Regions from separate parts of the Halomonas sp. 18071143 genome, predicted to be linked through region 1. Evidence: predicted binding sites of a transcription regulator. Region 1 holds the regulator's gene; the other holds the start of a gene.
What was found. Region 1 encodes FliA, which starts transcription of late flagellar genes. Its sites were predicted from a motif close to CTAAAGTTNNNNNNNNNNCNGCCGATA; they were not measured.
Positions count from the first base shown of each region.

Region 2: KVY02_RS10140 (DUF4019 domain-containing protein) is a predicted target of FliA. The motif match lies at 4,040-4,066, and genes of this name have one in related genera.

Region 1 covers NZ_CP078120.1:193,608-211,229, forward strand. Annotated here, with positions in the region: gene KVY02_RS00940 (methyl-accepting chemotaxis protein) at 1-1,266, shown strand, start outside; gene KVY02_RS00945 (methyl-accepting chemotaxis protein) at 1,340-3,502, shown strand; gene KVY02_RS00950 (CheR family methyltransferase) at 3,499-4,371, shown strand; gene KVY02_RS00955 (protein-glutamate methylesterase/protein-glutamine glutaminase) at 4,451-5,512, shown strand; gene KVY02_RS00960 (methyl-accepting chemotaxis protein) at 5,555-7,237, shown strand; gene cheY (chemotaxis response regulator CheY) at 7,292-7,681, shown strand; gene cheZ (protein phosphatase CheZ) at 7,724-8,419, shown strand; gene flhB (flagellar biosynthesis protein FlhB) at 8,552-9,718, shown strand; gene flhA (flagellar biosynthesis protein FlhA) at 9,715-11,799, shown strand; gene flhF (flagellar biosynthesis protein FlhF) at 11,850-14,024, shown strand; gene KVY02_RS00990 (hypothetical protein) at 14,021-14,608, shown strand; gene KVY02_RS00995 (flagellar protein FlhE) at 14,804-15,115, shown strand; gene KVY02_RS01000 (RNA polymerase sigma factor FliA) at 15,142-15,846, shown strand; gene KVY02_RS01005 (motility protein A) at 15,886-16,704, shown strand; gene KVY02_RS01010 (OmpA/MotB family protein) at 16,709-17,380, shown strand; gene KVY02_RS01015 (hypothetical protein) at 17,404-17,622, shown strand, end outside.
Region 2 covers NZ_CP078120.1:2,163,210-2,176,254, reverse strand. Annotated here, with positions in the region: gene KVY02_RS10170 (DEAD/DEAH box helicase) at 1-766, opposite strand, end outside; gene KVY02_RS10165 (tetratricopeptide repeat protein) at 961-1,383, shown strand; gene KVY02_RS10160 (DUF1456 family protein) at 1,392-1,862, shown strand; gene KVY02_RS10155 (class I SAM-dependent DNA methyltransferase) at 1,879-2,628, opposite strand; gene KVY02_RS10150 (GNAT family N-acetyltransferase) at 2,727-3,194, shown strand; gene KVY02_RS10145 (alternative oxidase) at 3,281-3,913, opposite strand; gene KVY02_RS10140 (DUF4019 domain-containing protein) at 4,108-4,515, shown strand; gene KVY02_RS10135 (YqaA family protein) at 4,543-5,145, opposite strand; gene KVY02_RS10130 (hypothetical protein) at 5,281-5,739, shown strand; gene KVY02_RS10125 (methylated-DNA--[protein]-cysteine S-methyltransferase) at 5,833-6,681, shown strand; gene KVY02_RS10120 (glutaminase) at 6,706-7,626, opposite strand; gene KVY02_RS10115 (cobyric acid synthase) at 7,784-9,229, shown strand; gene KVY02_RS10110 (RidA family protein) at 9,240-9,644, opposite strand; gene KVY02_RS10105 (hypothetical protein) at 9,819-10,379, shown strand; gene KVY02_RS10100 (cytochrome b) at 10,502-11,029, shown strand; gene KVY02_RS10095 (vWA domain-containing protein) at 11,150-12,328, opposite strand; gene KVY02_RS10090 (AAA family ATPase) at 12,332-13,045, opposite strand, start outside.

The DNA of each region.
Region 1 (17,622 bases):
GTGCGTCTTAGTTGGGGGTTGGTGTTGGCCACCTTTTCACTGCTGGTCGTGCTGGCCTGTGGTATTGGCCTTTACGCGCTTCATCATGGCGCTACGCTGGTTCAGGCAACGGCGGACGCCCAGGCGCAGCAGCAGGCATTTACGGCCTTTGCCGAGCGTATCCGCTGGGCGCTCATTGCCATCGTGTTAATGACGATTGCCACTGTTGTCATCGTATTGTGGGGCGTCACGGTCAACGTTTTGCGTCCACTGGATCGCCTGGTGGGCTACTTCGAACGCATGGCTCAGGGCGATTTGAATCAGCAGATCACCTCGCCAGGCAAGAGTGAAATCGGCAAGCTCTACAGCGCCATGGCGCACATGCAGGCAGCGCTTTCGGAAACGGTGGGGGTCGTTCGGCGTAGTGGAACCACCATCTTCGAGCGCTCCCAGCACATTGCCAATGGTAATAATGACCTCTCCTCGCGTACCGAGCAGCAAGCCTCTTCCCTTGAGGAGACGGCTTCCAGCATGGAGCAGCTCGCCTCCACCGTCAGCCATAATGCCGACAATGCCCGCCAGGCGAGTCAACTGGCGGGCGATGCGACCCTGACCGCGCGGCGTAGCGGGGAAGAAGTGGGGCAAATCGTCGAGACCATGCAGGATATCAGCGCCAGCTCGCACCAGGTGGCGGACATCATTACGGTGATCGATAACATCGCTTTTCAGACCAATATTCTCGCGCTCAATGCCTCGGTAGAAGCCGCGCGGGCAGGTGAACATGGCAAGGGGTTTGCCGTCGTGGCCCAGGAGGTGCGCAGCCTGGCCAGCCGCAGTGCCAACGCAGCCAAAGAGATTCGCACACTGATCGATACGTCATTGGGTAAAGTGGATACGGGCACCCAGCGCGTCAATCAGGCGGGCCAGACCATGCAGGATCTGGTCACCGCGGTACAGCGGGTCAGTGACATCATGGATGAGATTGCGGCAGCTTCTGAAGAGCAAAGCAACGGCATCGGGCAAGTGAACCAGGCGGTTGCCCAGATGGATCAAGTCGTTCAGCAGAACGCTCAGCTGGTGCAGCAAGCGGCACGCAGCGCCAACGAGCTGGAAAGCGAAGCAGCAAGGTTACGTGAAGCGGTGGAGCGCTTTCGTGTGGCGGAAGGGGCAGCTCCCCCATCTACCGCGCCTGTGCTGTCTCAGCCGATGAAGCGTCCTTCTGCCTCTGCGTTGGCCGCCCCAGCACTGACAAGGAAGGCGTCCCAGGAAGAGTGGGAAGCGTTTTAAGCACAACCAGTTTCTGCACAGCCAATGCCCTGAACCAGCGCCAAGCGCCTAAAATTAACAATAAGGCAGTAAGATGCGTAACAACCAGCCAGTCACTCAGCGCGAAGTCGAGTTGAGCCAGGACGACTTCCTCGTTTCTCGCACCGATCTCAAGGGGCGTATTACCTACGCTAATCCGGCCTTTATCGAGATTAGTGGCTACCGTCATGATGAACTGATGGGCGCGCCTCACAACCTGATCCGCCACCCTGATATGCCCGCCGCCGCCTTCGGAAACCTGTGGAGTACCCTGAAGCGTGGCGATACCTGGCGGGGGCTGGTCAAGAACCGGTGCAAGAGTGGCGACCATTACTGGGTAGATGCCAGCGTTACGCCGATCGTGGAAAACGATCAGGTGGTGGGCTACACCTCGGTGCGTGTGCAGGCAACGCGTGAAGCCATTCAACAAGCGGAGCAGCACTACAGCGACATTCGAGAAGGGCGCAACAAGCGTCTTTATCTGGATAAAGGGCGTGTTCGCCAGCGTGGGCTCGTTGCCAGAGTCAGACGTATGCGTCTGGATACCATTCGCGCCAAGCTGATAGGAATGGTGTGCATTGCGGCTCTCCTGCTGATCGCCAGCGGTGGATTGGGGCTATACGGTTTGAACGTGGCGGGTGAGCGCCTGGAGGGCCTGAACAACGACGGCCTGCGTGATGTCATTCGGCTGCAACAGATCGATCAGACCATCGCTCAGACGCGCCAGTCGATGATCGAGCCCGAGCGTATGCAGCTCATCACCCAGCGTTTCGACATGGGGGATACCGTGGCAGCCAGTGCTGCCCAGGTGGCGGATGTGTGGCAGGCCTATTACAGCCGTGAGGTGAATGCCACGCCACTGGCCAGCCAGTTCGATGAACAGCTGCAGGCCTTTCTGGATAATGGCATGCGGCAGGCGGTCAATGTGCTGCAAGCGGAAGAGACCTACCAGGCGTTTACTGGTCTGGACGCCGTGATCCGTGTCATGAACGAGGATGGCCGGGCGCTCTCTTCCCTGGTCAATGAACTGATTGCCCAAAAGCAGGCAACCGCGGAAGTGATGGCCTCCGAGGCCGAGCGGGGACAAACCGTCATGCTGAGCGCTCAGGTCGGTGTGCTAGCCACCGGCTTGGCACTGTTGATCGTGATCAGCCTGCTGACGCTGCGCTCCATTACACGACCGCTGAAGCAAGCCTCGCGGTTTACCTTGCAGATTGCCGGCGGCAATCTTGCCGCCAGAGTACCGCCCAGACGGCGTGATGAAATAGGCCAGCTCATGGATGCTCTCGACACCATGCGCAAGAGCTTGAGCAGCATCATTGGCGAGGTCAAGACAGGCATTGATGTCGTCACGCCAGCGGCCAAGGATATTGCCAGCGGTAACGAGGCGCTTTCATCACGTACCGAGCAGCAGGCGGCATCGCTGCAACAGACGGCGTCCAGCATGGAGGAAATGACCACTACCGTTCGTCAAAACAGTGATAACGCTCAAGAAGCACGACGTCTGGCCGATAATAATGCAACAAGGGTGTCACAAACGGGTGAGTTGATGACGCAGTTGGTCGATAACATGCAGCGAATCACGCAAAGTTCGCAGAAGATGACCGACATCATCAACGTCATTGACTCCATTGCCTTCCAGACCAACATTCTGGCCCTCAATGCGTCAGTCGAAGCCGCACGAGCGGGAGAGCATGGGCGTGGGTTTGCCGTCGTGGCCGAAGAGGTACGCAAGCTGGCGGGACGTAGTTCCGATGCGGCTCAGGAAATTCGCGGCCTGATTGATGACTCGAGTCAGCAAGTGGGCGAAGGGGCGGGCCTGGTTGAAAGGGCCGAAGTCGCGATCAGCGAAGTGGCTGAGGCTGCCCGTAGCGTCACGCAAATCATGCACGACATTTCGGCAGCCTCCCAAGAACAGAGCAGCGGTATCGCCGAGGTCAATCAGGCGGTGGCCGAAATGGACCAGGCGACGCAGCAGAATGCACTGCGTGTTCAGGAAACGGCACAAGCGGCGCTGGCCCTGGAGCAGCAGGCAGAGCTTCTGGCGTTGTCGGTCGAGGCTTTCCGCCTGTCGGGACATCGCGAGATGTCGCCACAACGTCAGCATCCGCAGGCTGCCGAGCTGTCGAAGGTGACTGCGCAACCGGGCAACGCTACACCGCCTGCGCCGGTCAAGAAACGGCCAATGGCTTCTGTAGAGGAGTGGGAAACATTTTGACAGACCAACGCGAACGGGGAGTCGACGCCGGACAGTGGGCGTCCAGCGGACAGATGGAGCGTGATCTGGTACTCACCGATGCGGACTTTACGCGTATTCGTGAGCTTATTTATCAGCGTGCAGGCATCGTGCTGGCGGAGCACAAGCGTGAAATGGTGTTTAGCCGCTTGGCCAAACGGCTGCGCCACCATGGCATGACGCGCTTTACCGACTACCTTTCGCGGCTTGAGCGTCAGCCCGACGCCAAGGAGTGGGAGGCGTTTACAAATGCGTTGACCACTAACCTCACGGCCTTTTTCCGTGAGTCACACCACTTTCCACTACTCGCAGAGCATATCAAGCATAAGCAGGAGCCGATCACCATCTGGTGTTCGGCGGCATCGACGGGGGAAGAGCCCTACTCGATTGCCATGACGCTACTGGAGACCCTTGGTGGCAGAGCGTCACAGGCCAAGGTAATCGCCACCGATATCGACACCGAGGCACTCGCCAAGGCGCGCCGTGGCATCTACTCCCAGGAGCAGGTGCGCAAACTGGATGAAGCTCGCGTGAAACGGTTTTTCCAGAAAGGCACGGGTAACCACATTGGGCTGGCCCGGGTACGGCCGGAGGTGTCTGCGCTGGTCGAGTTCATGCCGCTCAACCTGCTGGCGCCGCAGTGGCCTGTCAAAGGCCCTTTTGATGCTATTTTTTGCCGTAACATTATGATTTATTTCGATAAAGATACGCAGGCGAAAATACTCAAACGGTTTGCACCACTGATGAAGCCTGATGGTTTGCTCTTTGCTGGGCACTCGGAAAACTTCTCTTACATCAGCGATGCTTTCAAGCTGCGTGGACAAACCGTCTATACCCTTGCCAAACGATGATCGTTGTGTGTGACGCTGTTGGTGCGGCCACGGCCCACAGGAGTAATGCCGAAATGGCGACTGTTAAAGGAGGCGTGCTTTGAGCGCAGCCAAGATCAGAGTGTTGTGCGTCGATGACTCGGCGCTGATTCGTGACCTGTTGACCGAAATCATCAACTCGCAGCCTGATATGGAAGTGGTCGCGGTGGCCCCTGACCCCATTGCGGCCCGTGACCTTATCAAACAGCACAACCCGGACGTCTTGACGCTGGATGTCGAGATGCCGCGTATGGACGGGCTGGATTTTCTCGAGCGCCTGATGCGCTTGCGCCCCATGCCGGTGCTGATGGTTTCCTCGTTGACCCAGAGTGGTTCCGAGATCACTTTGCGGGCATTGGAGCTGGGCGCGCTGGACTTCGTTGCCAAGCCGAGCCTGGGTATTCGTAGCGGCATGATGGAGTACGCCAACGAAATCGCTGAAAAATTGCGCGCGGCGGCCCGCTCTCGGCCGCGACAGGCGCGCAACAAGAACACCCCGCCACCCAGCCAGCTCAAAGCGCCGATGATCTCCAGTGAGAAGCTGATCATCATTGGCGCTTCCACAGGGGGCACCGAGGCAATCCGCGCCGTGCTGGAGCCTTTGCCAGCCAATGCGCCTGCCATTCTGATCACTCAGCACATGCCCGGTGGCTTCACCCGTTCGTTTGCCGAGCGGTTGGACAGGCTGTGTCGTATCACCGTCAAGGAAGCCACCGATGGTGAGCGCGTGCTGCCAGGCCATGCCTATATCGCCCCTGGTGACCAGCATCTGGAGTTGGCACGCAGTGGCGCCAACTATGTGGCGCGGCTCAATGATGGCCCGCCGGTGAACCGTCATCGCCCGTCGGTCGATGTGTTGTTCCACTCCGCAGCCAAGCATGCCGGGAAAAACGCGGTCGGCGTGATTCTGACCGGCATGGGCAAGGACGGAGCTGCCGGGCTTCTGGAAATGCGTCAGGCAGGGGCCCCGACCATTGCCCAGAACGAAGAGACCTGTGTGGTGTTCGGGATGCCCCGTGAAGCCATCGCCGTAGGGGGCGCGGTGGACGTGCTGCCACTGGATGAAATTCCATCGAAAATGATGGCGCTGGTGGCCGCCTCTGGACGCGCTCAGCGCGTCTAAGGCCTTAGAGACAAGACAAACGATCCAAGGGAATTCATAACAATGACACGTTTGCTGCGCAACCTTAGTATTCATCTGGCCGTCATTTTCGCGCTAGTCTGCTTCGTGGGCTTGATTCTACTGATTGCCGGTTTGAGCATTGCCTCGGACCGCAGTGCACAGAGCAATTTGGCCACGCTGGATCTTATCGGCAATCAGCAGCTCAATGAGCTGAATCGCGCTGACTCGCTGCTCAACCAGGCCATGCTGGCGCTGGAAACCGCTTCGAACCTGCTGATGGTGGGGCAGACCCGTCAATCCAACGAGCAGGTGGATATCGCTGCCAATCGTCTGGAGCGTGCCGAGCGTCGTTATACGAACTTCATGGCCACACCGCGTAGCACTGAGGGCGAGTTGCTAGGGGGGGCGGTGGATGAAAGTTTCGTGCGGGTATTGGCGTTGGTCAAGGAGCAGCATGCCAGCTTCGACACCATGGACATCTCTACCTTCAACCACCTGCGCGGCGAGTTGATCGAGCCCTTGGACGAGTTGGCTGCCAATACCACGGCGTTTATCGAATATGCTTTTGGCCGCGTGGGCGCCGTACGTGAAGACGCTCAGGCGCAAGGCAGTCTCTTTACCACGATCAGTATCGCTGCCGAGGGGCTCGCGCTGCTGGTCGCACTGGCCATCTACCTTGGCCTGCGCCGTACGGTGATCAGGCCGCTGAGCGATGCCGCTGCGCGCCTTGGACGCATTGCCGAAGCCGATTTAACCCAGCCGCTCCCCCAGGCGGGCAAGAACGAGATAGGTCGACTGTTCGCTGCCATGGCCACCATGCAGCAGAACTTGAGTGCCACCGTGTCGAGGGTGCGTGAGGGCAGTCAGGCAATCCATCACGGCACTCGAGAAATTGCCAGCGGCAACGCAGACCTGTCCTCCCGCACCGAGCAGCAGGCCGCCTCCATCGAGCAAACTGCGGCCAGCATGGAACAGATGACGGCCACCGTGAAGCAGAATGCCGATAATGCTCGCCAGGCCAGCACGTTGGCAGCAGATGCATCCACTACCGCCGAGCAGGGAGGGCAAGTCGTCGCACAAGTGGTACAAACCATGCACGGTATTTCGACCAGCTCGCAAAAAGTGGCTGATATTACCAGTGTGATCGACTCGATTGCTTTCCAGACCAACATATTGGCGTTGAACGCTTCCGTGGAAGCTGCGCGGGCGGGTGAGCAGGGGCGTGGTTTCGCGGTGGTGGCTGGCGAAGTACGTAATCTGGCCAGCCGCAGTGCGGACGCCGCCAAGGAGATCAAGTCCCTCATCGAGGCCTCGGTCAGCCAGATTCAGCAAGGCTCCTCGCTGGTCGAGCAGGCAGGGCAGACCATGACGGAAGTGGTCACGGCAGTGCGGCGTGTCACGGATATCATGGATGAGATATCGGCGGCCTCGCAAGAGCAGAGTGATGGCATCGAGCAGGTCAGTCAGGCCGTTGGCCAGATGGATCAAGTGACTCAACAAAATGCCGCGCTCGTTCAGCAGGCGTCCGCAGCGGCAGCCTCGCTGGAGGAGCAGGCCAATCGCCTTGAAGAGGCCGTTGCGGTCTTTCAGGTGCTCAATGCGCGGGCTGAGCGCACTCACGCGCCAGCGTCCGTGGCAACGTCGGCGCTGCCCAAGGCCGCCGCCAACCCGCCAGCTCGTCGTGTTGCTGCTCAACAGCACCACGATGAGTGGGAAGAGTTTTAACCCTGACTGAATCAGCAGTCCCCCTGTAAATATTGTGATGTGAGAGGATGACCAATGGCCGATAAGAACATGAGCTTCCTGGTAGTAGATGATTTCCCCACGATGCGCCGCATTGTGCGTAGCCTGCTGAAAGAGCTGGGTTTTACGAATGTGGACGAAGCGGAAGATGGCCAGGACGCCCTCAACAAGCTGCGGGCAGGCAATTTTGAGTTTGTCGTTTCCGACTGGAACATGCCCAACCTCGACGGCCTGGAGATGCTCAAGGAAATCCGCCAGGATGAAGCGTTGAAAGACTTGCCGGTACTGATGGTGACGGCCGAAGCCAAAAAAGAGAACATCATTGCGGCAGCCCAGGCCGGTGCCAATGGTTACGTGGTCAAGCCGTTCACTGCGGCCACTCTGGAAGAGAAGCTGAATAAAATCTTCGAGAAGATGGGTAAATGACGCAGCTGGGCTTTGGTGCTCGGTCAACGAGGAGACAACATAATGAGCCAGAATGAGCAGGGTGGTGCTACCAAACTCTCTGAAGAGGCTGCTGAGGACCTGATCGTCCGGATTGGCAAGCTCACTCGCATGCTGCGTGACAACATGCGTGAGTTGGGGTTGGATAAGGAGATCGAAAAGGCCGCAGAGGCAATACCTGACGCTCGTGACCGTCTACACTACGTGGCCACCATGACCGAGCAAGCGGCAGACAAGGCCTTGAATGCCATTGATCGTGCCCAGCCGCTGCAGGATCAGCTCTCCGAGCGTGCCGAAGCCCTGGACAAGCGTTGGGCCGAGTGGTTCGAGGCGCCCAAAGAGCTGGATGATGCCAAGGCGCTGGTCAAGGAGACGCGCACGTACCTGAGCGATGTGCCCGAAATCACCGCTGCCACCAATAAGGAACTGCTGGACATCATGATGGCCCAGGACTTCCAGGATCTGACGGGCCAGGTCATCAAGAAGATGATGGACGTGATCCGTGAAATCGAGCACCAGCTGGTGCAGGTGCTGATCGATAACGTCCCGGGGGCAGAAGCGCGCGAAACCATGCAGCGTAAGGCGAACGATCAGTGGAAGAACGAAAATGCACGCCGCAATGAGGAGCTGCTGAATGGCCCTCAAGTAAAAGAGAATGCCACGGATATCGTCACGGGCCAGGACCAGGTAGACGACTTATTGGATGAATTGGGCTTTTAATGCCGGGTTATTGATATATTGTAAGTAGCCGCATCTGGCAAAATGGCAAACTGCTCAGCCGTCCTTTGGGGCGGCTGAGTGCATCGTATGGCGCATTTTGAGTCATCGTCCCCTCGTTAGCCGGATGACCGCATGGCAGATAACGACAGCGATCAGGAAAAGACCGAAGAGGCGACGCCCCGACGGCGGGACAAGGCCCGTGAAGAGGGGCAGGTTCCTCGGTCCCGAGAGCTGACGACTTTCATGATTCTTCTGGGAGGCGTGGTTGGCCTCTGGAGCATGGGACAAATGCTCTATGACCAGCTGGGGGCTGTCATGGAGCAAGCATTTCTGTTCGAGCGGCGCCAAGCCATGGAAACCACCCCCATGCTGGTCAATGCGCTCGACCTGGGCCAGCGAACGCTCTTCACGATGTTGCCGCTTTTTTTACTGCTCGCGGTGATTGCATTGATGGCCCCCGCGTTACTGGGCGGGTGGCTCATATCCGCCAAGTCGATGAAGCCAAAATTCTCCAAGCTGAACCCTGTAAAAGGGATCAAGCGCCTGTTTTCGATGCAGTCGTTGACCGAGCTTGCCAAGGCGATAGCCAAATCCATTCTGGTGGGTAGCGTTGCGTTCAGCTTTTTGTATTTTAATATTGGCAGGTATTTGGGGTTGATGGATCAACCTGTTCAGCAAGCCTTGACCACGGCGCTCAATATGGCTGCCTTGGCCGCTGGCCTAATCGTGTTCTCCTTGATCGTGGTGATCCTGATTGATGTACCTTTTCAACTATGGAACAACGCCAAGCAGCTCAGGATGACCAAGGAAGAAGTCAAACGAGAGCACAAGGACTCGGAAGGGGATCCCCACGTCAAGGGACGCATTCGCCAACAGCAGCAGGCCATGGCGCGTGGGCGCATGATGAGTAAAGTCCCCGAGGCGGACGTGATCATCACCAACCCGACCCATTACGCGGTGGCCTTGATGTATCAGGAAGGGAAAATGGGTGCGCCCAAACTGGTGGCCAAGGGTGCCGATGCCGTGGCCGCGAAAATCCGTGAGATCGGTGCAGAGGCCGGTGTGCCGCGACTGGAAGCAGCACCGCTGGCGCGCGCCCTGTATCATCATGTAGATCTGGAGGCGGAAGTGCCGACCGAGCTGTATACCGCCGTGGCCGAAGTCATGGCCTGGGCCTACCGTCTCAAGCACGTTTCACAACAAGGAGGCGAGGTGCCCCCCACCCCCGATAACCTGCCGGTCCCACCGGAAATGGATACGCCCGGCCGTCGTGCCGATGGCAATGAGGCGCAGCCATGAAAAGTTTGAGCCAGCTAATCAATCAGCGTAACTGGTCCAACGATGTCAGTATGAAACTGCTGGCAGGACCGCTGCTGATCCTGATGATCCTGGGCATGATGATTCTGCCCCTGCCGCCGTTCGCACTCGACATGCTCTTCACCTTCAATATTGCTCTGGCGATCATGGTGCTGCTGGTCAGCATGTTTGCCGAACGGCCACTGGATTTTGCCGCGTTTCCTGCCGTCCTGCTGTTTACCACGCTGCTGCGGCTCTCGCTCAACGTTGCCTCCACACGCGTGGTGCTGATGGAAGGGCACCAGGGGGGGGATGCTGCGGGCAAGGTTATCGAGGCGTTTGGCACCTTCCTTGTCGGGGGGAACTTTGCCGTTGGCTTGGTAGTGTTCTTGATTCTGGTGATCATCAACTTCATGGTCATCACCAAAGGGGCCGGGCGTATTGCCGAAGTCGGTGCCCGCTTTGTGCTGGATGCCATGCCTGGTAAACAGATGGCCATCGATGCCGATTTGAACGCCGGTTTGATTGGCGAAGAGGATGCCAAGAAGCGTCGCGCAGAAGTAGCCCAGGAAGCCGACTTTTACGGTTCCATGGACGGTGCCAGCAAGTTCGTGCGTGGCGATGCGGTAGCCGGGCTAGTCATCATGGTGGTCAACATCATTGGTGGTCTGCTGATTGGCATGATGCAGCACAATATGGGGTTCGGCGATGCCGCGCGCACCTATACGCTGTTGACCATCGGTGACGGTCTGGTGGCCCAGATTCCGGCGCTGGTGATCTCCACGGCGGCGGGCGTGACCGTCTCTCGGGTGAATACCGAGCAGGACGTTGGTCAGCAGATGATCAGCCAGCTGTTCGTGAATCCGCAGGTGATGATTCTGGCGGCCATGGTGATGGGCTTGCTGGGCCTCGTGCCGGGTATGCCCAACTTTGTTTTTCTGCTGTTCACTGCACTGTTGTCCGGGCTGGCCTGGTACCTGATTCGTCACAAGAATCAGGCGCTGGTCGAGCAGGAGCTGACTGCTGCACCACCCCCCATGCTGCAGGAAACCCCTGAGGCGAGTTGGGAGGATGTCCAGCTCGTGGATACGCTTGGGCTGGAAGTGGGGCACCGTTTGATTCCGCTGGTGGATTCGCGCCAGAAGGGCGAGCTGCTGGGGCGCATCAAGAGCGTGCGCAAGAAATTTGCTCAAGAGGTGGGCTTTCTGCCGCCGGTGGTGCATATTCGCGACAACCTGGAGCTACCGCCTAACACCTACGTATTATCCATGAAAGGCGCCGAAATCGGGCGTGCCGAGGCTCAGCCGGGCAAGTGGCTGGCCATTGATCCCGGCCAGGTGTCGGGGGAACTGCAGGGTACGCCGACACAGGATCCGGCGTTTGGTTTACCAGCGGTCTGGATCGACAGCAACCAGCGTGAGCACGCGCAGGTGTATGGTTACACGGTGGTAGATGCCAGTACGGTGATTGCCACGCACCTCAACCATCTGCTGCATCGCCACTCTCCAGAGATGCTGGGTCGTCAGGAAGTTCAAAAGCTATTGGACAAGCTGGGGGACGATCAAAAGTCACTGGTCGAAGAAGTGGTGCCCAAGGCTATCTCGTTGACGGTATTGCAGCGTATCTTGCAGAACCTGCTGGATGAGGATGTCTCGATTCGCGATATGCGTAGCGTGCTGGATACCCTGGCCGAGCATGCTGGCCAGCAAAAGGATCCCAATGAACTCACGGCACTGGTGCGTATCGCGCTGGGCCGCGCGATTACCCAGCAGTGGTTTGCCGGGCAGGAGACACTGAACGTCATGGGGCTGGATGCTCAACTGGAGCAAGTGTTGCTGCAGGCCATGAATGGCAACGGTGCCATGGAGCCAGGCCTTGCGGATACCCTCATGAATCAAGCCCAGCAAGCGTTGGAGCGTCATGAAGGCAGCGGAGAGGCACCGGTGCTGGTGGTGCAGCACTCGCTGCGTGCCGTGCTCTCGCGTTTTCTGCGCCGTCGCATGCGCCACCTGGTGGTCATGTCTCAGGCAGAAATTCCTGACGACCGCACGCTGCGTGTGACCACGCTGGTGGGTGGTCGCTGATGCCGCTCCTGATGGTTAGCCGTCTTTCGTACACAGGTAACAGGTGAAGCATGAGCGTTAGACGTTTTGTCGGAGCCAACAGCCGCGATGTCATGCGCCAGGTGCGAGAAGTACTCGGCGATGACGCCCTGATCGTGGCCAATCGGCGCACCGAAGGGGGAGTCGAAATCCTCGCCATGGCAGACGATGCCGTCGATCAGTTCGATCCTGCCCCCAGTCCGGCCACGCAGCAGGAACCCGCTGCGCCGGTGTTTTCGTTGCCCCAACAGCCAGACCCGTTGGAAGCCATGAGCGAGCGCCTGCTGCGTGAAATGCAAGAGATGCGCGAGCTGCTGGCGCGACGACAACCCGACCCTGCGCCAGGGGCGGATAGCGCGTCAGAGCATTTGCAGCAGGTGATGCTGCGCGTCGGCTTCAGCAACGAGCTGAGTCAGGAAGTGGTCGAGGCACTGCCCGACGAGCTGGCAGCGTTACCGGCCTCCAGTGAGACCTTGATGACCTGGTTGCGTGGTCAGCTCATGGCGCGGCTGAGCGTGCTCCGTCAGGAAGACGCATTTTTCGACCAGACCGGCATTGTGGCCCTGGTAGGCCCTACCGGGGTTGGCAAGACGACCACGACGGCCAAGCTGGCGGCTCGTTTTGTGATGCGCCACGGCACACGCCCAGTGGCGCTGGTGACCACCGACAGCTTCCGGATTGGTGCCCACGAGCAGCTGCGCATCTACGCGCGACTGCTGGATACTCCCATGTATGCGCTGGATGTCGAGCAGCCCATCGACGAGCTGGTAGGGCGCCTGCAGGGCAAGCAGTGGGTGATTGTCGATACCGTAGGCATGAGTCAGCGCGACCAGCGGGTGATCGAACAGATCGCTCACCTGCAAGGTGGCCAATCCACCGTGCGTCTGGTGCTGATGTTGAACGCTGCCAGCCAGCCCGAAACGCTGGAGGAGGTCGTGCTGCGCTACCGTCAGGCAGCCAGAGCGGCGGGGGCTACGTTGGATGACTGCATCATCACCAAGCAGGACGAAGCCGGGCGGCTGGCTCCGGCGCTGGATATCGTCATGCGCCACGGCATGCGCGTCCTGTTTGGCTCTTATGGTCAGCAGGTACCCGAAGACATGGCCGTGGCCGACGCTCGGGCGCTGATCGATCAGGCGTTGGCTGCACAGCCCCGCGCTGCGCGCCACGCCGAATCACCGGCGCCCATCAGCTTGCCACGCTGGTCGCGGGATGTGCTGGGGCAGGGGCGTCGGCTCTCGTCGGTATTGTCTCGGCTGCGTAAGCGGGTGGTGGATTTTCATCTGTTGGAAGCCGCCTGGGATATCGGGGCACTGCCCGGCGTCGTTCAGGATCAGCGGCTGGATGAGCTGCTGGCAGGAGCGGAGGCCAATAGCGCTGCCATGGGGCTGGCCTGGTCGCCGCGCCGCCAGGGACGTGGCTGTGATTGGACGATGCCGGACATTCGGCTGGATGAGCAAGGCCGCTGGTTGGCCCTGACCCGCCTTCAGCATCGTCAGCCAGCCGGCTGGCTGCCGCGCCTGGCGGAGTGCGGAGAGAATATGGCAGTGCATCTCCTCCCCGCCCTGCCGGAGCCTGACGTACTTGCCTGGTTGCATGGCCAACGTTTGACCTGGGTCAGCGCGGTACACGCCAGTCAGCGCGTAAACTGTCAGGGCGAGCGCTACACCCTGAAAGGCCTGTTTCAAGAGAGCACGCTGACCCATAGCGTCTCAATCCGTTTTCGCGGCCAGCGAATGCAGTTGTGGAACGCCTATGTGGAGGTGCAAACAGCCTCGGGCCACCCGCTGCTGGCGTGGGTAGGCGATATCCAGGACCCGGAAACAGACAAACACGTCGCGCGTCGCTACTGGTTGACACCCGCACGGCTGGGCAGCGATGTTCTGTCTCTGCTGGTCACACAGCTCGAAAGCGATGGGCTGGCCGCACTCACCAGGCGTGCCTGGCAGCAGCTCAAGGACAATGACGGCGGTGAGGTCAGTCGTGAGCTGCGCCTGCTGATGGCCAGCGGCGCGGCGGCCGTGGCAGGCCATCTCGACCTGGCCGATGATGAGCACGGCCAGGCGCTGCGAACGGACCTGATTCGGTTACTGGGTAGCCAGCGCAAGCGTCGCGACACGGCGCTGCTGGATGCGCTGCTGCATGTGCTGATGGCCCGCGATGCCATTCGTCAACTGGGCAGTGTCAGCCTCGAGGATGTGCTATGAAGGGCCAGGACCAGGCGGCAGGGCTGAGAAAATGGGCAGATTTACAGCGTCAGCAGCGCGGCGAGCAACAGGAAGAAGCGCAACAAGAACCGCAAGAGGCAATGGACGTTGACGTGCCGTCAGTCGATGCTGCGTCAGCCGTCACTGCCACTTCGCCAGAGGTCACCACGGCGGCGGCCAATGTGTCGCCGCCGCGTCCAACGCGGACACTGGTGGTGGTGGGCCTGAGCTCAGCGGGCGCCGTGCAGGTAGACAAGGTCAAGGGGCGCCTGGCCCAGTGGGCGTCGCTGGGGCGCCAATGGGCGGGTGATCCGCAGGAGTGGGACATCAAGGTAGCCCAGCCAGAGACAGGGTCGCTGACGGCCCTGGCCGAGCGCTACCCCCATTGGGCGCTATGGGTCAACAGCGATGCCGAAGCCTTTGCGAGCATGTACCGCGCGCTGCGCCAGATGCGCGAGCGGGGCGGGCCAGCGCGTTTGCTGGCACTGCACGAGCCCCACTTGCCGCGGCAGGGGCTGCTCGACAACCTGCGTGATGCCGCCGAGCATTACTTGCAGATAGAGCTGTTGCTGCTGGCGCGCTGATGGCCCCATGACAAGGTGCCGCCCATGGTTCTACACAAGAGGTCGCTCAACACGATGCGTCGGCAAACATTGATCCACGTCGTAAAGTGGTCGACAGTGACACGCAGAGCGCGCTGCTCAAGCGCAGCGCTCCTGATGCTGGCGTTTGGGTTCGCCAGCTCGGTGCTAGCGGCCACGGGGAGCTGGAGCAGCCAAATGCCCTCGGTGATGGTGGCCATGAGCGATCGGGCAAGCAGTAGCCAGGCCATCAGCCCCCCTGCGGGCGTACCGCTGGGAAGTGCGACGTTGGCGAGAGTGCAATGGCGTTTCGAGACGCCTGCCCACGTGCCTGTCAACGCCTGGCTGTGCCATCCTGAACAGTGTGTGCCCTTGGGGAGCGCGCGTGGCAGTACCATGGCACTGTCCGGCCTGAGCGCCAGCGAACCGCTCTATATGCGTTTTGCGCTGTCGCCGGGGCAGCGACCCGTGCGGGTGCAGGGGTTACAGGTCATCGTGAACTATCAGTAAAGATCGTTTAGCCGTGAGGCGATAGGATGTATACAGCACAAGGCAGGATCAAGCAGAGTGAGCTGTTGACGCAATACATGCCACTGGTGAGACGTCAGGCCTTGACGCTGCAGGTCAGATTGCCCGCCAGTATCGAGCTGGATGATCTGATTCAAGCGGGTATGGTGGGCTTGCTGGAGGCGCTGGGTCGCTTTGATGCCGCACAGGGCGCGACGTTTGCCACGTTCGCCAGCCAGCGCATCCGGGGGGCCATGATGGATGAGCTGCGCACTCGGGATTGGCTGCCGCGCAGCGTGCGCCGCTCTGCCCGGGCGGTCGATGAAACCGTGCGCCGTTTGGAGCAGGTGCTGGGCAGGCCCCCCGAAGAGACGGAAATCGCGCAGGCATTGGATATGCCATTGAGTGACTATCAGCAGCTGCTGAATGACACCAACAGCGGTCAGTTACTGCCTTTCGAGGAGCTGGTGGCCGATGGCGGTGAGCCAGCGGGTGACGAAGGCAGCGCCAATCGCCCGTTCGAGCAGCTGCTCGATGAGCAGCAGCGGCGCACGCTCATCGAAGCCATTGAGGCGCTTCCCGAGCGTGAAAAACTGCTGATGGCTCTGTATTACCAGGAAGAGATGAACCTCAAGGAAGTGGGAGCGGTACTGGGTGTGACCGAGTCGCGAGTATCGCAACTGCATAGTCAGGCCGTTAGTCGCCTTCGTGCTCGCTTGAGCGACCAGCATTAACCCTCTTACCCTCTCACGTTAACCGGCAAGGAACCGTTGATGAACCCCTCTACGCTGATCGGCATATTTGCCAGCATGCTGTTATTGGTAAGCGTGCTGTTCTTCACCGCAGAATCACCCGAAAGCTTTATCAATTTGCCTGGCCTTGCCATCGTCATTACCGGCACCCTGGCAGCGACATTCATCAGCTACCCCCTGAAGGAGGTGCTGCGGGTGGTGCGCCTGGTAGGGCTGGTATTCCGCCGCGAGAATACCTACGTGCGCGACGATATCAGCGAGTTGGTGGCCATGTCGCGGTTATGGTTCAAGGGCGATGTGCGAGCCGTGGAGCGGGAGCTGGAGCACACGCGCAACCCGTTTCTGCGCACCGGGATTCAACTGGTCATTGCCAATACCAAGGAAGATGAAATTTTTGACATGCTGCGCTGGCGAATCGCACGTCTGAAGGCGCGGGAGCATGCCGAAGCACAGATTTTTCGCACCATGGCCACCTATGCGCCGGCCTTCGGCATGATCGGTACGCTGGTGGGGTTGGTCAACATGCTGGAAGTCATGGATGCGGGCGATCTGCAGGTGATTGGTCCGCGCATGGCCGTGGCGCTGCTCACCACGTTCTACGGTATTTTGCTGGCCAATCTGGTCTTCAAACCCATTGCCGTCAAGCTGGAGCGGCGCACCGAAGAGCGGTTGATCACCATGAACATGGTGTTGGAAGGCATTTCACTGATTACCAAGCGTCGTCTGCCGTCGTTCATCGAAGAGACGCTGAACTCGTTCGTGGCCAACTACCACGATGAAATTCGTGATGCGAGCGTCAAGCCGCGCCCGGATGCCGACCCGGCGCTAAAGAAAGGGTAGCCCCATGCTCAATCAGGATGCACGGCATGCGCTGGAGCTGCCTGCGGCAGCAAGCGAGAGCGATGAAGGGTGGCTGACCAGTTACCTGGACGTCTTGACGCTGCTGATTACCCTGTTCGTGCTCTTGCTGGCGCTGACGCCTCCTGGCGGTGGCGAAGGGAGGGAGAGCGATGCCATGGGGCCGGCCAGTGCCATCATGGCCATGCCGTTGGCCTCATTGGCCACTGGTATTCATCCACGTCACGACGGCGTGCAGCCGCAGATGGCCGGGCTGGATATTCCAGGAGTCAGTGTCTCGCAGGGCCGTGAAGGTATCACCCTGCGCATCGACGACAGCCTTTTGTTTCCCAGCGGTAACGATGTGCTAACGCCCCAGGGCCTGATCGTGTTAGAAGGTCTCACGTCGGTACTCCAAACGTTCGAAGGCCAAATCTCGGTGGAAGGACATACCGATAATGTGCCCATTGCCACCCCGCGTTTTCCCTCTAACTGGGAGCTTTCCACGGGGCGAGCCATTGCCGTGGTACGCCAGTTGGAGCGCCAGGGTATCGCCATTTCTCGTATGCGGGCAGTTGGCTATGCCGACACCCAACCCATGGAAAGCAACGCGACCGCGGACGGGCGAGCTGCCAACCGACGCGTTGAACTGCTGCTCAAGCAGCAGGTCGAGGGGTAAAGCTCTATCTCGAGGCTATCTTTGTGTTGACGCATCACTCTCGACTGCAATTCTTTGGCGCCGTGCTGGTGCTCGATCCCGACTGTCGGCAAATGCAGGTCGCTCTGGGTGAAAACCTGACGCTGGCCATTTCGGCTTACGAAATCAGCACGCTCAATATGCACCTCGAGCAAGAGCGCAAGGCGCTGGCTCTGGCCAACCATCGGCTGGAACAGTTGGCCCACTTCGATCCATTGATCCAG
Region 2 (13,045 bases), 1.9 Mb from region 1:
CGACGAAGATCAGCGCCTGGTCCCAGGCCTGTTCGTTGATCAGGTGGCTGAGCAGGGCGGATTTGGTGTCCTTATCGACCGTGATCAGCCACTGTTCGATGGTGTCGGCGGCGCGAACGTTGGGGGTGATCGCGATGTTGGCGGCCAGGTCGGTCATCTTGCTGTCTGAAAAGCTGCGGGCGAGGGCGCGAACGTCCTGGGTCATGGTGGCCGTGAACAGCAGGTTCTGGCGCTGTTCCGGCAGGCGCACGATGATCTTGTGAATATCATCCACAAAGCCCATGTCGACCATTCTGTCCGCTTCGTCCAGCACCATGACCTGAAGCTCGTCGAAGTGCAGGGCGCGCTGATGGGCCAGGTCCAGCAGCCTGCCCGGTGTGGCCACCAGAATGTCCACGCCTTCGATCAAACGCTCCTTTTGGGGCGCGGTATCCACACCGCCATACGCGGCCATCGAGGTGAGCTGGGTATGCTTGGCGTATTGCGCCACGCTGGCGTTGACCTGTACCGCCAGCTCGCGAGTGGGCACCAGAATCAGCGCGCGGATGCGCTTGGCCCGCAGCGCTTCTGCCTTGCTGAAGCGCTCCAGCAGCGGCAGCACGAAAGCGGCGGTTTTGCCGGTGCCGGTTTGGGCGGTGGCGATGAGGTCTTTCCCCGAGAGAATGGCGGGAATGGCCTGTTCCTGGATGGGCGTGGGCGTCTGGTAACCGAGTTCGGTGATCGCCTGAACGAGGGGAGTGGATAAACCGAGTGTAGAAAAAGGCATAAGGGGCCCTGACAGCGAGTCGTAGGTGGGTCGAACGTAAAAAGTGGTGCAGCATAGCGTAAAATCGGCCCGCCGTTGCTCGAATATTGCCCGCCGCGTCACCGTACCCCGCCTCACACAAGGTATAATGCCCCCTTCCCGGCGAAGCCTGTGTGCTTTAGCCTGCTGTTTTACGTCGATAAGGTCGTGGTTTGATGATCAACACCAAAATTTACAAGGCGGTGTACGAGCTGGCCGAAAAGCTGATGAAGGCCGCGTCCAAGGATGACCGCGCCACCTTTGAAGTGCTTTACGCCGAGCTGCAGGCGATCTGCACCGAGCATGAGAACACCGAGAAAGACCACCCCGAGCAGTGGGAAACCCTGGCCGACTTCACCGAAGAGCTGGAAGACGCGCTGCCGATCTACCAAAAGGCGCTGGACAAGGCGGTGGCCAAGCAGTCGAACGACCATCTGGCCTCGATTGGCTTTTCCATGGCCACCCTGCAGGTGGAACTGGGCGAGCCCCAGGCCGCCATCGAAAGCTTGCAACGCGCCCAGGCCAGCGCCCAAACGATTGAAGACAACGAGCTGAAAGCAGAGATCGACGAGCTGCTGGCCACGCTTACCAACGGTTAGGAGTCCCCTTGACCAATAACGATATTTTTCGCCGTATTCGCTATGCCTTCGATTTGAAGGAGGCCACCATCGTCAATATCTTCGCCCTGGCAGAGGTGGACGTGACGCCTGCCCAGGTAACGGCCTGGCTGAAGAAGGATGAGGATGAAGCGCTGGTGCCCATGAAGAATCGTGAGCTGGCGGCGTTTTTGAATGGCTTCATCAGCTTCAAGCGCGGCAAGCGCGAAGGCCCGGTGCCTGCGCCGGAAACCCAGCTGAACAACAACATGGTGTTCCAGAAGCTGCGTATTGCGCTGAACATGAAGGCCGAAGACGTGCTGGCGGTGTTCGAGCAGGTGGGGCTACCGCTCAGCCCCCACGAGCTGAGCGCGTTCTTCCGCAAGCCAAGCCACAAGAATTACCGCGAGTGCAAGGACCAGATGCTGCGCAACTTTCTGATGGGCGTGCAGCAACAGCAGCGCCCCAGCCAGGAGAGCTGACGGCTAAGGTGATACCTTAGCCGTCGCGCTTCACGCACACGAAGATGGCATTGCCAGACGCGTTGTCCCACGGGGTGATGGTCTGGTAGTCGTGTTCGAACACGTGCACCTCGAAGTAGGGCGTCAGCAGGGCGATGAGTTCGCCAAAGCTGACCGCCACCATGGGGTGCTCGTCATTCCATACCTGGGTGACCGCAGGCGTGCTCTTTTCGATACTGAGCCGCAGCGTTTGCCGTTCCCCGTGCCCCGCATAGTGCCAACCCGAACGAAACGTGAAGCGATCCTCGCCCTGTTGGGCGGTGTGCTTGACGAACAGCGCGTTGTCGATGCGCTCCTTGTCCACGCTGTTGAAGCACAGTACGCCGCCGGTGCGCAGGGCGCGGTGGGCGCTGGCGATGCAGGCGCTCAGCTTTTCCAGGTTGGCGTTGTAGTGGATGGAGTATAAGAAGCAGGTGATCAAATCCACCGGCTCATCCACCTGGAACTGGCCCATGTCTTGCAGCGAAAAGTGAGCTTCCGGGCAGCGGGTGGCTGCCAGGTCCAGCATCGACTGGTGAATGTCCAGCCCGCTGCTGGTGTAGCCCACATCCAGAAAATGGCGTACGTGGGGGCCGGTGCCGCAGGCCAGGTCCAAGTGCTGGCTGCCCGCGTTGCCAAACAGCTGATGCAGGCGATGAATGGCGTTACTTTGCGCGCGGTAGTCGATGTCGACGCACATCAGATCGTAATAGCCGGAAAGGTCGGTGTAGAGCGCGTTGACGGACATGGTGGCCTAACGGTGAACGCTAAAGGAAAGAGGTGGCGCATGGTATACGAGCGCTTCGTATTTGAGAAGCCGGGTTTGGCTAGCCAACGGAGAGGGCGATGATACATATCGGAATTGAAACGCTGGAAGCGCAGGATGTGGTGGCGCTATTGGAAGAGCACTTGTCTGACATGCACGCCACTTCGCCGCCGGAAAGCGTGCATGCGCTGGACGTGACCGCGCTCAAGGCAGCCAACATCACCTTTTACAGCGCCCGCCAGAACGGCCAGCTGTTGGGCTGCGCGGCAATCAAGGCGCTGGGGGAGGGCCAGGCGGAGCTGAAGTCCATGCGTACCACGCCCGCTGCCCGCCAGCAGGGCGTGGGTGCCCGGCTGTTGACGCACGTGCTGGAAGAGGCCCGGGCTCGGGGCTATCACACCGTCTATTTGGAAACGGGCTCGATGGCCTTCTTCGAGCCCGCTCGCCGTCTATATGCCCGGTTCGGGTTCGAGTATTGCGGGCCGTTCGGCAGCTACCGGCTTGACCCCAATAGCTGTTTCATGCGGCTATGCCTGGGCGAGAGCTGAAAAGGCTAATATCACCGGGCCTGGTGCAGAGGCCCGGTGATGGGTTGTGGAGACAGCTTTTCACGTTAGCCGCTTACGGTAGCCCATCAAGAAAGCTGGTCGGCGAAGTCATGGTTGACGTCCCGATGGCTCGCCTCGTCGGCACGCACGGCGATCACCACGTCGCGCAACCGCGCATCCTGGGGTAGCTTCCAGTAATCGATGGCGATTTGGGGCGCCGGGATGTTTTCGTACTCGCCTCGGTCGATACCTTCCAGGTATTCGGTGTAGCTATAGACGGCTTCCTCTTCCAGGTAGCCGACCACGCGGTGGGCGGTCTTGCTGGAGCATAAATACAGCAGGAAAAACAGATTAAAGAACATGCCTTGGGCTACGAGAATGAGGAAGCGCTCGAAACGGTTGGGCTTGGCGACCTCGATAAAGGTCATCAGGTGCATGCGTTCGTTTTCCGCTTCATCCAATAGGGTACGAATCCAGCCATCATCATCCTTGATGCGCCGAATGGCATGCAAGTGCTGTATCGCCCCTCCCACCATGCCGGGCACGGCGGCCACTGTTTCCAGAATGACGGCACGGTGGCCGTAACGGCCGGCAAAAAACTTGTCGGCAAAAAAACGCATGAATTTCACGACTCGGTAGGCAATGCGGTCTGACAGCCCCTGAGGTTGGTGATGTGTGTATTGTTCGCCAGGCCTCGTGTGCTCATCATGACTGTTCATGGTCTACTCCTTGCAGGTAAAATTTTAATGTATGACTTCTGTATGGCTTTTGGGTTCGTCGCTTGAGCATCTTTTTGCCACTGCGGTGAAAGATTGACGTCGCTGGCAGCGATGGGCGCTGAAATGCTAAAGAATCCTTGCGACTTTCCGATAATAAAGAGGTACGTCTTTTCTTAGCCACTAATGAGTCTGCCATGCCCAAATTACGTGCTCTGTTGTTGTCCGCTACTTTGTTGATGCTTACCGCAACGGCTCAGGCATCAGTGCAGGCAGCAGAGGAGGCGGCGCTGGCGTGGTTGGTGAAGATCGATAACAGCGAGTATGAACAGGCATGGGAAGCCGCTTCGCCACTGCTGCGTACACCGCTTTCTGCTGCCATGCTTGAACGCACCGTTGCACTGTCGCGTAAGGACTTTGGCTCGGTGCAATCGCGCCGCCGAGTGCGCGTTTCGCAGTACACCTCCATGCCCGGCGCTCAGCGGGGTGACTTCAAGGTCGTCACTTTCCAGACCCAGTTTGCCAACCGCCCGCGGGTGGTGGAAGTGGTGACCCCGCATCTGGAAGAGGGTACCTGGCGGGTCAGCGGTTACTATATCGAGTGAGGGCTGGGCCAATCAGCCGCTAGCGCATCACACGATCATTCCCGCCAATGCCTGCATTATCAACACGATGACCAGCACCGCGCTGCCCAGCGCGAGGCTGGTCATCAGCGCATGGCGTTTCCACAGGGTTTCAACCCGTTTGCCATAGCGTTTCACCAGCCAGGCCAGCCCGTAGTAGCGTAGCCCGCGTGAGAGCAGCGCTGCCAGCACGAATAGCAGGATAGGGTAACCGGAAAGCCCGGCGGTAATCATGGCCACCTGGAAGGGGATGGGAAGAATGCCGATGGCCAGAATCGCGGCAAACCCGTAGCGGTTGAAGAAGCCCTGAAACGCCTGATAGCTCTCCTCCATGCCCATGAACTCGATAAACCAGGTCCCCAGCGATTGATAGAGCACCATGCCCACGCTATAGCCCACCAGCGACGCCACCAGGCAGCCCAGCGTGGTGGCCGTGGCAATCGCCCAGATCCGCTGTTTGTTCACCGCCATCAACGGGATCAGTACCAGCTCGATGGGCACGGGCAGGATGATGGTTTCCAGAAACGAGAGGGTGGCGATCAGCCAGAGCATGTGTTTGGAGCCGTTCAAACGCTCCAGCCAGTGCTGGGTACGGGTAGAGATCAGCGCCATCGTGTCCTCCTGACGTAAATGGCATGGCCGACTGGCGGCGGCGCACATGATGAATGTGCGGGGTTGTCGTGTAGAGTAGACTGTTGCGTACTCATTGACCGACGCACTTGGAGCGACTCACACGGAGTGACTCACATGAGTGATCATCATATCGTCATCATTCCGGCAGAGCCTCACTATCTGCCCACTGCGCAGCAGGTAGCCCAGGCCAAGGCTGCGTTGTGGCAGTGGATGCCCGAGGCAGAGAGTATAGACGAGCAGGTATCAGAGCATGTGATGTTTCATGACTGTGGCAGCAACTTCGAGTACGTGCGCTGTCACCTGTGCGCGCAAGAGCTGACCCTTCCTGAGTGGCATCTCGTGATGGATCAGGATTACGACGCACAGCGTGGCTTTGCGCTCCTTCCCCAGGCGCTGCCGTGCTGTGGCAGTGTCGCCAGCGTGCACCAGCTCGACTACTCCTTCCCCCAAGGGTTCGCTCGGTTTTCGCTCACGGCCATCAACCCCAGAACAGGGGCCATGAGCCCCCAACAGACCGAGTCGCTGCAACGCCACCTGGGGCAACCCTTGCGGGTGATTTACCGGCATGTGTAGTGCGCAAGATTCGGGTAGGTGTCGGGCCTTTCACTGGGTAAGCTTTAGCGAGCATCAGCCTCTTTTTGCCCCTTTGCCCGTGAGATGGACGCGATGAACGACTACGCCCGTATCGAAAAAGCCATGGCCTTCATGGTGGCCCACGCCGCCCAGCAGCCGAGCCTGGAGGCGGTGGCCGAGCAGGTACACTTGAGTGCGTTCCATTTTCAGCGGCTGTTCAGCCGCTATGTAGGGGTGAGTCCGAAGCGCTTTTTACAAGCGTTGACGTTGGCGCGGGGCAAGCAGTTGATTGCTTCTTCCCAGAGCCTTGCCGACACCGCCGAAGCGCTGGGGCTGAGCGGCGGCTCGCGGCTTTATGATCATTTCGTGACGCTGGAGGCGGTCACACCGGGGGAGTTCAAGCGCCAGGGGGAGGGCGTGGAGATTGCTTATGGGGTTCACCCCACGCCGTTTGGCCAGGTGCTGGTCGCCACCACCCCGAGAGGCATTTGCCGCATGGGCTTTTTGGCAGCGACACCCGAAGCGGAGATTCTGGCGCAGCTGGCCGCCGAGTGGCCGCGCTGTACCTTGCGCCACCAGCCGGACGCCACGCGTTACGCCGTCGAGGCGCTGTTCGAACCGCCGCGCCGCGCAGCGCCTGGGGCGCTTTCGCTGCATGTGCGGGGTACCAACTTTCAGCTCAACGTGTGGCGGGCGCTGCTGATGATCCCGGACGGGCAGCTTGCCAGCTACTCCCACATCGCCCAGTGGCTGGGGGCTCCGAAATCGTCTCGGGCGGTGGGTAACGCGGTGGGCGCCAACCCCGTGGCGCTGTGGATTCCCTGCCACCGGGTGATTCAGCAAAGCGGCGCCCTGGGTGGCTACCGCTGGGGGCTGGAGGTGAAACGCCAGGTCCAGGCCTGGGAAGCGGCCCAGCATCTGGAATCCTCGGACAGCGCTTGAAGCGAGTGACCGGCTAGGGCCCATCTAATGTCCAAATATGGACCAGCCCGTGCGCTGCACGAACATCTCCAGGGCGCGCACCCCCAGAAGGCTGTTGCCGTAGCTATCCAGCCCCGGTGACCAGACGGCCAGCGAGCCGCGCCCCGGCGCAATGGCCAGAATGCCGCCGCCCACGCCGCTCTTGCCCGGTAAGCCCACGCGGAAAGCAAATTCCCCCGAGGCATCGTAGTGGCCACACATCATCATCAACGAGTTGATTCGACGTGCCCGCTGGGGCGACACCACCCGGAGGTTGCTGGGGCGGTTGACGCCGTCGGAAGCCAGAAACAGCCCGGCGTGGGCCAGTTGCTCGCAGCTCATGGCGATGGCGCACTGGTGAAAGTAGGTGCCAAGCACTTTGTCCACGTCGTGGCGCAGCCGCCCAAAGGCTTTCATGAAGTGAGCCAGCGAGGCATTGCGGTCCTTGTACTGCATTTCCGAGGCGGCGACCTGATGGTCGAAGCAGATGCTGTTGTCGTCGGCGATATAGCGCACGAAGCTCAATATTTCGGCCAGGGTTTCCTTGGGGGCGTGGCCCATCATGATGGCGTCTACCACCGCAATGGCCCCGGCATTGATGAACGGGTTGCGCGGTTTACCGCTCTCGTGTTCCAGCTGCACGATGGAGTTGAAGGGGTCGCCGGAGGGTTCGCGGCCGACGTTGGACCACAGCGCATCGCCGAGCTTGCCCAGCGCAATGGTCAGGGTGAAGACCTTGGAAATACTCTGAATCGAGAACGGCGTGGCGGCGCAGCCCGCCGAGAAGCGCGCGCCCTCGACGGTGGCCAGGCTGATGGCAAACTGGTTGGGATCGACCTGGGCCAGTTGGGGAATGTAGTCGGCCACCTTGCCGCGCTCGGTGGCGTGGGATAGCTCGTCGGCAATCTCGTTCAGTAGCGTTTGCATCTCGGGGTCATCGCTCGTTTCAAGAGCCGCTACCCTAGCGGAAAACGAGCAGTCTGTCTGCCCGTTATCCGGCCCTTCCACGCCGCACCTTGTGCAGCCTGAGGACGCGCGATTTAATGGACGGATATTCAGCAACTGCGTAGGCCGAGAAGACGCCATGACCACACTGATGATTCAAGGCACCACCTCGGATGCAGGCAAAAGTACCGTGGTGGCGGGGCTGTGCCGTGTTTTGCAGCGCCGGGGGTTCTCGGTGGCTCCGTTCAAGCCCCAGAACATGGCGCTCAACAGCGCCGTGACCATCGATGGCGGAGAGATTGGCCGCTCTACTGCGCTTCAGGCCCAGGCGGCGGGGGTGATGCCGCACAGCGACATGAACCCGGTGCTGCTCAAGCCGGAAACGGACCGGGGTGCCCAGGTGATCCTGCGGGGCAAGGTACATGGCCATATGGATGCGCTGGATTATCACGCCTTCAAGCGTACCGCCCAGGCGAGTGTGATGGCCGCCTGGCAGGCGTTGTCCCAGCGCCATGAGGTGATCATTGCCGAAGGAGCGGGGAGCCCGGCAGAGATCAACCTGCGCAAGGGGGATATCGCCAACATGGGCTTTGCCGAAGCCGTGGATTGCCCGGTACTGCTGGTGGGCGATATCGACCGTGGCGGGGTGTTTGCCCAGCTGGTGGGTACCCTGGCGCTGCTGAGCGACAGCGAGCAGGCGCGGACCAGGGGGTTCATCATCAACCGTTTTCGGGGCGATATCGGGCTACTGGAGCCGGGGCTCGAGTGGCTGACGGCGCGCACCCGCAAGCCGGTACTGGGTACGTTGCCCTATCTGCCCGGGCTGCTGTTGGATGCCGAAGACAGCATTGGCACGGTGCAGGCAGAAAAACAGCGCGACACCCTGAATGTCATCGTGCCTGCCTTGCCACGCATCAGTAACCACACCGACTTCGATGCCTTGCGCCTGCACCCGCAGGTATCGTTGAGCTTTATCGGGCCGGACCAGCCGATACCGGCAGCTGATGTGATCATCCTGCCGGGCAGTAAAAGCACCGCCAGCGACCTGGCCTGGCTGAAGCGCCAAGGGTGGGAGGCTGCCATTGCCAGGCACTTGCGTTACGGGGGCAAGGTGCTGGGCATTTGCGGCGGTTTTCAGATGCTGGGGGAGTGGGTGGACGACCCCGAAGGGCTGGAGGGAACCGCCGGGCGGGTGGCGGGCCTGGGCTGGCTGGCGCTTTCGACGCGCATGGCCCCGGCCAAGCAACTGCGCAACGTGCACGGAGTGCTGGCCGGTAGCCAGGTGGCGGTGAGCGGCTACGAAATCCATCACGGCGTGAGTGAGGGCAAGGCGCTGGAGCGCCCGCTCTTCGACCTGGGCGGCCATTTTGATGGGGCCATCAGCGAAGATGGGCAAGTGTTGGGGACCTACCTGCACGGGTTGTTCGACCACCCCGATGCCTGTCAGGCCTTGCTGGAACGCTTGGGGCTGGCCAGCGCCAGTCGCATCGATTACACCGCCCACCGTGAACAGGCGCTGGACCGCCTGGCCGATACGCTGGAGGCGCACCTGGATATCGAAGCAATACTGGCCTTGCTGAGGTGAAGGCAAACATTTACTTTTCTGGGCTTGCTTTGCGTGCCCGCTTGGCCATCAGGGTAATTTCTACCTGGCTGCCACCGCAGATATGCGGGGATTCGGTGCAAGTTCGTGCGGGGTAGCGTCCTGGTTCAAAGAAGTCAGCATAGACGCTGTCCAAAGCGCTAATCTGTTTCAGATCCGCCAAGTGAACATCTACCCTCACGACATCCGCGAGGCTACCGCCTTCCTGCACCAGCATGCGTTCCAGCTCACGCATCACCAAACGGGTCTCTTCTTTCACATCACCACGGGCTACGTCGCCATTGGAGAGATCGGCCACGGTAAGGCCAGAGATAAACGCGTAGTGGTCGTCGATTACCATGTGGCTGCCCGGAAAGTCGGGTTTAGGCAGAGTAGGATCGTTGATGAACTGTGTCATGTGTTCTCCTTGGCAATACAAACATGCCTTGCCCATAGTGCGACTGTGCCATAACCACTGGGTTCCATCGAAACAGGCTGGTGTCTCCCCGCGCTTTGCTCTACGCTGGCGGGCTTTTATAGCCCGCCAGCGCTTATTGAAGGGCGGGGTAGATGAACGCAACGAGAGGGCGTCATGAAGGTAGTCCATGTAAGTGAACGTGCCCAGCGGGATGCGTGTTTGGCCAAATTGTGTGCTGAAGTCTATGGCCAGGCGGCAGGGTTGACGCCGCTGGTGGTCTTCACCGGTACTCGGAACGTGCTGTTTGCCCAGGAAGGCGCGCGCTTGCTGGCGGGGGTGGATGGCAACGGCAAGCCGCTGGCCCTGGCGCTGCTGGTGCTGGACGAGAAAGGCCAGGGCATGACCGTCACCCATGCCTGCGAGCTGGTGGAAGGGGCCAAGGCCCGTCTGCTGAGCGAACTGAGCCTGAAGGCGCCGCTACGTGTCGAGGTGAGCAGTGAGCAGGAAGAGGCGTTCTACCAGCAGTGCGGGTTCAAGCGCTGGTGGACCACGGCGCAGGGCCAGCGCGTTGGGCTCGTGGCGCGCCATCCTGCCAGCCATGTGGATGAGCTGGCGCCCACCCTGGAGCTGGACGAGGCGTTGATTCTGCGTCGTTTCAAGCACGACGCGGCCGCTTTCGGCCAGGCCAAGGAAGCCTTCCTGGCGGGCTTGAATCAGTTCCCGACGTCTTTGTAGCCTTCAGGTGGAGCGGCGTGTTCCATGTTTGAGAACCTGTTTGCACGTTGTTGTCACGAAGCGTCGTCAAGTTCAGGGTAAAATGGCTTCCTCAATAGTGATAGTTATGAGGAATTTGCATCATGGCGCTTGCGATCATGGATTCGACGTCTCGTTACGGCCTGGTGAGTCGGGCGTTGCACTGGGGCATGGCCCTGCTGTTCGTTTGGCAATTCAGTGGCGCTGGGGCACGGGTGCTGCTGGAAGATACGGCCATTGAAAGCTTCTTGTGGGGCACTCATCGAAACGTTGGCGTGCTGCTGATGACGCTGGTGGTACTGCGGGCGCTCTGGGCGTTGGCCAATGCCTCGCGCCGCCCGCCTGCCGTGAGCGTCATGGCCAAGCTGGGCCATCTGGCGCTTTATGGCGTGATGATCGCAGTACCCACCATTGCGCTGATTCGTCAGTACGGCTCGGGGCGGCCGCTGGAGGTATTCGGCGTGCCGCTGATGTCGGGAGGCGGTGAGCGTGTGGAGTGGATGATCAACCTGGGGGGCTTGCTGCACGGTGAGCTTGGCTGGGCACTGCTGGTACTGGTGCTGGGCCATATCGGCATGGCGGTGTTGCACCGCCGTTTGACAGGCCACAGCCTGATGACCCGCATGGCATAGCCTGCGCGCCCGTTCAGCATAGCGTCCATAAAAACGGCGTGCCTCCTGGGCACGCCGTTTTTTGTGCGCTGCAGTTTTGGTGAATAGTTGAGGCGGATAGTCGTGGTGAATAGACGTCCGCTACTTGGCCAGGTCACGCATGGCGTTTTCCAGCCCCTCCAGGGTCATGGGGTACATGCGGTCGTCGATCAGCTCGCGGATCAGGGTGGTCGAGTAGGTGTACTCCCAGGCGCGGGGTGGCATGGGGTTCAGCCACGCCAACCGGGGGAATTTATCGGCCAGCCGTTTGAGCCACACTCCGCCCGCTTCGTCGTTGAAGTGCTCCACGCTACCACCCCGGTGGGTGACCTCGTAAGGCGACATGGCGGCGTCGCCGACGATGACCACCTGGTAGTCCGCGCCGTAGGTGTGCAGTACGTCCATGGTAGGGATACGCTCGTTGCCACGGCGCAGGTTGTTTTTCCAGACGCCTTCGTAGAGGCAGTTATGGAAGTAGTAGTGCTCCAGGTGCTTGAACTCGGAGCGCGCCGCAGAAAAGAGCTCTTCGCATACCCGGATGTGGTCGTCCATGGAGCCGCCCACGTCCAGAAACAGCAGCACCTTGACCGCATTGTGGCGCTCCGAGCGCATCTGGATATTGAGCAGCCCGGCATCGCGGGCGGTTTCGCGAATGGTGCCGTCCACATCGAACTCGTCCCTGGCGCCCTGGCGGGCGAATTTGCGCAGCCGTCGCAGGGCCATTTTGATGTTGCGGGTGCCCAGCTCCAGAGAGTCGTCGTAATCGCGAAAGCGTCGCTCGTCCCACACTTTGGTGGCGCGGCGGTGGCGGGAGCCGTCTTGCCCAATTCGAATGCCTTCCGGGTTGTAGCCGTAGGCCCCAAAGGGGCTGGTGCCGCCGGTGCCAATCCACTTGTTGCCCCCCGCGTGGCGCTCTTTCTGCTCTTCCAGGCGCTTCTTGAAGGTCTCGATGAGCTCTTCCAACCCGCCCAGCGACTCGATCCTGGCTTTCTCTTCATCGGTCAGCTGTTTCTCGAATTCGCGGCGCAGCCACTCGTCGGGAATCAGCGCTTCGATGGCGGCGTCCATGTCCTCGATGCCCTTGAACCAGGCGGCAAAAGCGCGATCGAAGCGGTCGAAGTGGCGCTCATCCTTCACCATGACCGTGCGCGCGACCTGATAGAACGCCTCCATATCGGCAAACACCACGCTGCGCTCCACCACCGCGTGAAGGTCTAAAAGCTCCCGCAGTGAAACGGGTACGCCTGCGCGTTTCAGGGTCTCGAACAAGCCGATGAACATGGCTTAGCGCCCGCTGTTCTTCTGGCGACGCATCATGAACGCCAGGCGTTCCAGCAGGTGGGTGTCCTGCTCGTTCTTGACCAGCGCGCCGGCCATGGGCGGTAGCGCCTTGGCGGGGTCGCGATGATACAGCGCTTCCTGGGCCAGCTCGTCGGCCATCAGCAGCTTGAGCCAATCGACCAGCTCGGAAGTGGAAGGCTTCTTCTTCAGCCCTGGAGCGCTGCGCAGGTCGAAAAAGACCTCCAGCGCCTCGCTGGCGAGCCTGGGGGCGATGTCGGGAAAGTGAACGTCGACGATGGCCTGCATGGTCTCGCGGTCGGGGAACTCGATGTAGTGGAAGAAGCAGCGGCGCAGGAAGGCGTCCGGCAGCTCTTTTTCATTGTTGGACGTGATGACGATGATCGGGCGCTGCTCGGCACGGATGGTCTCGCCGGTTTCATAAACGTGAAACTCCATACGATCCAGCTCCTGGAGCAGGTCGTTGGGGAATTCGATGTCCGCCTTGTCGATTTCGTCGATCAACAGCACGACACGCTCGCCAGCGGTGAAGGCTTCCCAGAGCTTGCCGGGCTTGATGTAGTTGCCGACGTTCTCGACGCCTTCCACGCCCAGCTGCGAGTCGCGCAGGCGGCTCACCGCATCGTATTCGTAGAGCCCCTGGGCTGCCTTGGTGCTGGACTTGATATGCCAGGTGATCAGCCGAGTGCCCAGCGAAGC